Regions from separate parts of the Clostridium sp. JNZ X4-2 genome, predicted to be linked through region 2. Evidence: riboswitches for the same ligand, from Rfam matches in the RefSeq annotation. Region 2 holds a riboswitch; the other holds the start of a gene.
The links. A riboswitch is a leader RNA that binds a small molecule or an ion and turns the genes downstream of it on or off. The one in region 2 is predicted to bind magnesium.
Positions count from the first base shown of each region.

Region 1 (3,844 bases), 1.1 Mb from region 2:
AATAGGCTTAAGTATTCACTATGATCTATGATGAGGTTTTTACAGGGTTTTGGAAATAAACATTGCCTGTTTTTACATACTCCTACTTTCTCCTGAATCCTGCAGGCCTTATGTCTGAAGTTTGCAGTGGGTCCCCCCACATCGTGTATATATCCTTTAAAATTATCCAGTGTAGTCAGAAGTTCCGCTTCGTTTATTATTGATTCTTCACTTCTGTTTTGTACAGTTCTTCCCTGGTGAAAAGTCAATGCGCAAAAAGAACATCCGCCATAACATCCCCTGTGACTGGTAATGGAAAAACTTATTTCATTTATTGCAGGTATACCGCCTTCTTTTTCATATATAGGGTGATAAGTTCTTGTATAAGGCAGATTATATACAATATCCATTTCCTCTTCCGTTAATGGGTATTGGGGGGGAGTTTGAATTATATAGTGATCTCCATGTCTCTGTACTAATGTTTTTCCTCTTATGGCATCCTGCTCCAAATATTCAAGTTTGTAGCTTTCGGCATAAGAGCCTTTATCTTTTAAAACTTCCTCGAAGGAAGGCACTTCTATATAATCTTTTAAATGATTTTTATCTTTGGAACAATAAACAATACCCCTCACATCTATAATTTTATGGATATCCATACCGTATTTTAACAGGTTTGCTATCTGTACTATGGATTTTTCACCCATGCCGTATACCAGTATGTCGGATTTTGAATCCAGTAGTACGCCTTTTCTTATTTTATCGCTCCAGTAATCATAATGGGCAAATCTTCTCAAACTTGCCTCTATTCCGCCTATTATTATAGGGACATCCTTATAGGCCTCTTTTGCCCTATTACAGTATACTATTAGAGCTCTATCGGGCCTGCAGCCTGATTTCCCGCCTGGAGAATAGAGATCTTCATGCCTTCTTTTCTTTGAAGAAGTATAATGATTCACCATGGAGTCCATATTTCCCGAGTTGATGAGAAATGCCAGTTTGGGTTTGCCTAGCTTTTTGAAGTCATCGTCACTTTTCCAATTTGGCTGAGCTATTATTCCAACGGTAAAGCCCTCCCTTTCTAAAATTCTGGATATTATGGCGGTACCGAAAGAAGGGTGATCCACATAGGCATCTCCAGTTATAAGTACAAAGTCAAGCTGCTCTATATTATTTAACTTCATGTCTTTTTTGCATATAGGTAAAAATTTTTTATTTAATTGCAATTTACATTCTCCATTCTGATCTTATCTGTTAATTTTAATTTTATTCATAGTATAACACAGTTTAAAGAACAGGAAAAAGATAAGAAATAACAGAAAATGATTTGTGTACTAAAATGAATGTATAGTATATAATAAATAAAGGAGTAAAAATTTATCTTAAGTTTGAGCAAATGAAAGAAAAGATGATATTTTAAATTAGAATGAGCAAAATGAGGGAAAAATGCATTAATGAGTAGATAGTAAATAAATATTGATAAATTTAGTATTTACTTATTGCATTTTGGCAAATTTGTAATATAATTATAATGTAAATGCTAATATTTTAGCTAATATTTTATACTGTTGTTTAATATTTGTTATGTTAGGTGAGGCTCCTATATAGACATATGCTGATGCCCGGAAACATCGAGAGATGCCAATGGGTCAACAGATATTACCGGATTAAGGTTTTATCTAATGCAGCTGGACAAAATTTAGTCTAAAGCTATATAGTGCTAAAACTCGGACGATTAAAAAGTTTTAGTTTATATGGAGAGCTCTCAGGGAGGGCTCTTTTTTAAATTTTTTAATTTAGGTGGTGTGGTTAAATGGAAAACGGACCTTATGGAGGCCGGTGTAACTTTGTACAAAATTTAATAGACATGTATAGAGAAGTATCTGAATTAATTTTTGAATAATAATTATCAATTGGTTTTATTAGCTTTTTAATTGGATTTAAATATTTCTCTATAGGTCAAGGGAGGAATATTTATGAAAAAATTAACTAGTTTCTTCTTGAGCAAGGTTCTTTATAAGAAGGTTTATAATGAATTTGATGAATATGTGGGAAAACTTGTGGATATATATGTATCCACTGATCACGGCATGCCCAGAACTATAGGATATAAGATAAAAGACGGCATGGAAGTATCCAATTGTGAATGTAAAAATATAAATTTTTATGAAGATAATAATAATATAATAATCAAGGGAGAAGGTATAAGGGAAATAATACTTCAAAGTTATTCTTATCTTTTGTCAAAGCATCTTCTGGATAAACAGATCGTGGATATAAATGGTAAAAAATTAGTAAGAGTCAATGATCTAAGAATTGCAAAAATGGCAGGCGAATACAGGGTTGTGGCTGTTGATACCGGAGTTTTAGCTTTAGGAAGAAGATTTGGTGTGGAACATATTATAAGAAAAGTTTATGATATACTCAATAAAAAGCCAGAAGACAGCCTTATAATCTGGGACAATGTGGAGTCCCTGGAAATGGTAAATAATAATTTAAAACTTTCTGTACCCTATAAAAAGTTATCAAAACTTCATCCTGCAGATTTGGCAGATATACTGGAGGATATGGATGTGAATTACAGAAAAAAGGTATTTGAGAGTTTGGATGAAGATTTGGCGGCAGATACCTTAGAAGAAATAGAACCGAAAATACAGGCCAATATTCTGGAAAATTTAAGTCAGTCCAAAAGGGATGAGGTATTGTTTAATATGCCAAAGGATGAAATTGCGGATATTCTGGATGAGGTTGATGAAGATACAGCACAAAAAATACTTTTGAACATGACAAAAGGAGATGCTGAAGAAGTAAAAACCCTTATGGATTACAAGGATGAAACCGCAGGGAGTATGATGAAGAAAGATTTTATTTCTTTTAATGTAAATATAACGGTTAATGAAACTATTGAACTATTCAGGGAAATTAAACCGGAGGATGAAATATCCTATTATATATATATTGTTGATGACAAGGGAAGGCTTCAAGGTGCCGTGTCTTTAAAGAATCTGATATTATCCGGTGCTGAAACCAGATTAAAAGACATTATGGTAGATGATATAGTGAGTATAAATCATAATGAAAATATAAACAAGGCCATAGAAGACTGTTCAAAATATAATTTACTTTCTCTGCCTGTAGTAGATGATGAAGAAAAATTGTGCGGCATAGTAGTAATAAATGATATTATGGAAGACATATTGATACCAAACTGGAAAAAGAGATTGAGAAAAGTAGGATAAAATTATAAAGCTGTCATTTTTGACAGCTTTTCTTTATGTATTTTTTATTATATTTGTGCACAAACTATATTAAAGCAAGGATAAATGTAAGTTTAATAAATATTAAAGGAGAGATGGTCTTATGGCTAAAAAAATTATAAGTTTCAAAACAAAAATAGTGCTGATGCTTGCCATAATATTCACATATATATCCACTTCCCTATTTTTGCTTCCTTATAACAATGCAGTAAAAGCTGTGGCCTATTCCTATGGATCCAAAGGAAATATAGTGACACAAATACAGACAAAACTCAAGGACTGGGGGTACTATAACGGCAGTATAGATGGAGCTTATGGATATCAGACCTACACTGCTGTCAAATATTTTCAGTCAAAGAACGGATTGAATTCCGATGGTGTGGCAGGAGATGCTACATTGGCAGCTCTGGGAATAAACGCCTCCGGGGGTAATACTGCATCCAACAGTGAAAGCAATAATCAGAATGTGCTGCTTATAGCCCGCTTGATAAATGGGGAGGCCAGGGGAGAGCCTTATGAAGGACAGGTAGCCGTAGGGGCTGTAATATTAAACAGAACCAGGGATCCGCGATTTCCAGCTACTGTGCCTGGAGTGATATATCAGCCTGGAG
Region 1 is NZ_CM142685.1:3,126,897-3,130,740, reverse strand. It holds gene ACYUJ6_RS15080 (YgiQ family radical SAM protein) at 1-1,202, opposite strand, end outside; M-box (ykoK) riboswitch at 1,553-1,723, shown strand; gene ACYUJ6_RS15075 (magnesium transporter) at 1,953-3,215, shown strand; gene sleB (spore cortex-lytic enzyme) at 3,337-3,844, shown strand, end outside.
Region 1: another riboswitch for magnesium. It lies ahead of ACYUJ6_RS15075 (magnesium transporter); the one in region 2 lies ahead of ACYUJ6_RS09715 (Nramp family divalent metal transporter).

Region 2 (3,844 bases):
AAATAAAAAAATTGGACAGTAATTCATATAATATCCTGGTTATGGGGGATTCTCTGGCAAGAGGTACCGGGGATGAAAGCAACAAAGGGTTTGCAAATGATTTCTCCAGTTTGTGGAGAAGTAAAACTAAAAAATCTATAAAGGTTACCAATATTGCAGTTAATGGTGATGTGTCGACCGGACTTCTAAATATTGTAAAGGATCAGCAAAATCTTCAATATATACAGGACTCCCATATGATATTCATCTCCATTGGAGGCAATGAAATCAAAAATTTTAGAAGTACAGATGCATCTTCAGCAGTTGTTCAGCCAGATAATGAGAAAGCGGTTCAGGATAGGTACCTGAAAAACCTGGAGAATATTTTTAAACTAATAAGAAGTAAAAATCAAAACAGCATTGTTGCGTTTATCGGGTTATATAATCCTTTTGGGGATGAGCTGACTGCAGATAAACTGGAATTGTTAAATGAATGGAATTATAAAACGGAGGATTTGGTGTCATCATATGACAATGCAGTATATATTCCCACTTATGATCTTTTTAAATATAATTCTCAAAATTATCTTGCCGCCGATAATTTCCACCCTAATTCCGCAGGTTATGAGGCTATTTCCAAAAGAATATTTGAATCATTGAAGAATTTTAAAAATTAATAATTATAAAATAAAGACTTATCTTGATTGGGATAAGTTCTTATTTAGTGTATAATTAAATTAAATATAGTTTATCAATTAATTGTTTGATTTCAAGGGGGAATTTTAAATGAATGATGATTTGGAAACATATGTTGAAAAAGCAAAGGAACTGGGTGCATATGATGCTAAGATAATTGATACAAATACTATAGAGATAGCTGCATGGACAATAATGAAGTGCAAATTTGGATGTAACAATTATAACAAGAGTAATTGCTGCCCTCCTAATGCCCCTTCCTATAAGGAAACTCGAGAAATAATCAACTGTTATAATAAAGCTCTCCTTATACAGTGCAAGTTGAATTCAGATTCAGCTGCTGAAGTTGCAGCTGGGATGGATTTAAGCTCAACCACTAAAATTATAGTTGATATGGAGAAAAGTATTTTTTTGTCGGGTAATTATAAAGCTTTTGGATTCGGAGCTGGTCCCTGTAGGCTGTGCGAAAAATGTGATATAGGAAATTGCAGACATCCTAATGAAGCAAGGCCTTCCATGGAAGCCTGTGGAATAGATGTGTTTGCCACAATAAAGGCAAATGGTTTTCCAATAGGTGTGTTAAAGGATAAAAACGGTAAGGATCAAATTAACTGTTATGGCTTAGTGCTTATTGGATAATATATTTCAAATATTATACAGGTGTTTTTATACTATATAATATTATTTACAAATAAATGTTCTATTTGAAAATAGTTATTGACATCAGCTGCTATTGGTAGTATTATTTATCCGAATTAAATTTAATAAGTATGTTGTTAGGTGAGGTTCCTATACTAGATATATGCTGCTACCCAAAAATATCGAAAGATACCAATGGGTCAACAGGTACTGCCGGATTAAGGTTTTACTTAATGTAGCTGGAATATTCCAAAGCTGTATAGTACTAAAGCTCAACGAAGGATATAAAAAATTTCTTGTTGTTGTTTTATTGATGAGCCTTTTTTAGGCTTTTTTTATTTTTATTGGAGGTAAACTAATGGAATCATACCTTAGTTATTTATGTTTAAGTGAAAGGGACATATCAAGAATTTAAAAATGTAGGATAGTACTGTTTTAATTGATAGAGTTATAAGCTGCTCTCCTATATTCCAAGGAGGGAAAAACATGAAAAAGACCAATAGAATTTTATTTATATTAAGTATTATTGGCCCAGGCCTTATAACTGTCAATGCTGGCAATGATGCCGGCGGTATAACTACTTATGCAACAATTGGTGCATCCTATGGATATAAAATGTTATGGGGAATTTTGATAATAACTTTTAGCCTTTCCGTTATTCAAGAAATGAATGCAAGGATGGCCGTAGTTACTGGAAAAGGATTGTCAGATTTAATAAGAGAAAGCTTTGGCGTAAAGTGGTCATTGTTTGCAATGAGTATATTGTTTATAGCCAATTTTGGAGTATGCGTTGGAGACTTCGCTGGTATTGCTGCAAGTTTGGAGCTTTTCAGAATAAGCAAATATATTACAATACCTTTAACAGCATTTTTAGTTTGGTTTTTAATAACTAAGGGGTCTTATAGGAGAACAGAGAAGGCTTTTCTGGCATTTACTTTTGTGTTTTTCTCTTATATCATAACCTGTATAAAAGTTCATCCAAATTGGATGGAAGTTATGAAAGCAGCCATTACACCATCTATAGAATTTAATAAAGCTTACATATTGACTTTTATTGCCATGATAGGAACAACCATAACTCCATATATGCAATTTTACCTTCAATCATCTATAGTAGATAAGAAATTAAGTTTAAAAGATTATAGATATGAAAAGTTGGATGTATATTTAGGAGCATTTTGGGGTGACTTAGTTTCGTTTTTTATAATAATATGTACGGCGGTAACATTGCATAGATCTGGAATAACAATCAACAGTGCAGAACAAGCTGCCATGGCATTGAAGCCACTGGTTGGTAATTATTCTACAGTACTTTTTGCCATAGGTTTATTTGGGGCCTCAGTTCTGGCTACTATGGTAATACCATTGTCAACTACTTATGCTATATGTGAAGCATTTGGTTTTGAAGGTAGTTTGAATGACTCATTTAACGAAGCAAAAGTTTTCTATGGAATATTTACTTTTATGATTATATTTAGTTCAGCTCTAGTATTGATACCTAAGCTATCATTAGTGGGCATAATGCTCGTTACCCAGCAGATTGCAGGAATTCTATGTCCGGTAATATTAATATTCATGGTACTATTAACAAACAACAAAGATATAATGGGAGATTATACGAATAATAAATTTCAAAATACAGTAATTTGGATAACAGTATTATTTATAGTTATTTTATCGGTGGTATTATTTATTTCTCCTATATTGGATAAATTATCTTTGTTATTATTGATAGTCTAAATATTAAATAATATGACTAAACTAGCACTCTAGATTGATAGAAAAGAATTTGATAAGAGAAAATTGCTGGGAAATAATAAAAAAGATAAAATGGATAGTTCAATTTTGGACTGGAATTTGGCAAGGTTCATAAATATTAATATATTAAAGTAAGTGTAGAGAAAATTATAGGGTATAATACTTAAAATTGAATTTATGGTAGAAAATTACTTGTAAAAACAAAAAAATACTTCTAAAGCCTTTAGATCAGTGGATCTCATTTGCAATCCTATAAAAATACCACTTTTTATTCTCCTCAAATATATTATGAGGAGCAGTGGAAAATTTACAGGGTATTTTTTAAAAATATAAACTCTTAAAAGAAAATTATTGTTAAGAAAGGAACAATATGCAAAGATTAACTGATGGGCATTAAAAAGCAAACTTTACTAGATAAAACTTTCTGCTACACTCATTTATTTACAAATAAAAAACTATTTTAAATGTTTTTTATTTTTCTTATGTGACTGGCTGTTTTTTTCAATTATATCCAAAGATTCACATAAACATTCTTCCATGACTTCAGGCGTTATTAATACAGATTTATTGTTATTCATTCTATCACCTCCTTGTATCATTATATTATATATCTTTAATAAATATATGTCAAATAAAATTTTTGAAATCCTGTTTTGATTTCCAATTACCTATTATGGTATAATCTGAATATATTTTGTTTTAATTGTATATGCTGCTAAGAAAAAATTAAAAAATATTTATTCTTAAGGGAGAGTTAATTATGACAGCTATT
Region 2 is NZ_CM142685.1:2,020,499-2,024,342, reverse strand. It holds gene ACYUJ6_RS09725 (GDSL-type esterase/lipase family protein) at 1-656, shown strand, start outside; gene ACYUJ6_RS09720 (DUF2284 domain-containing protein) at 766-1,314, shown strand; M-box (ykoK) riboswitch at 1,441-1,605, shown strand; gene ACYUJ6_RS09715 (Nramp family divalent metal transporter) at 1,801-3,054, shown strand; gene ACYUJ6_RS09710 (hypothetical protein) at 3,528-3,650, opposite strand; gene ACYUJ6_RS09705 (MutS-related protein) at 3,833-3,844, shown strand, end outside.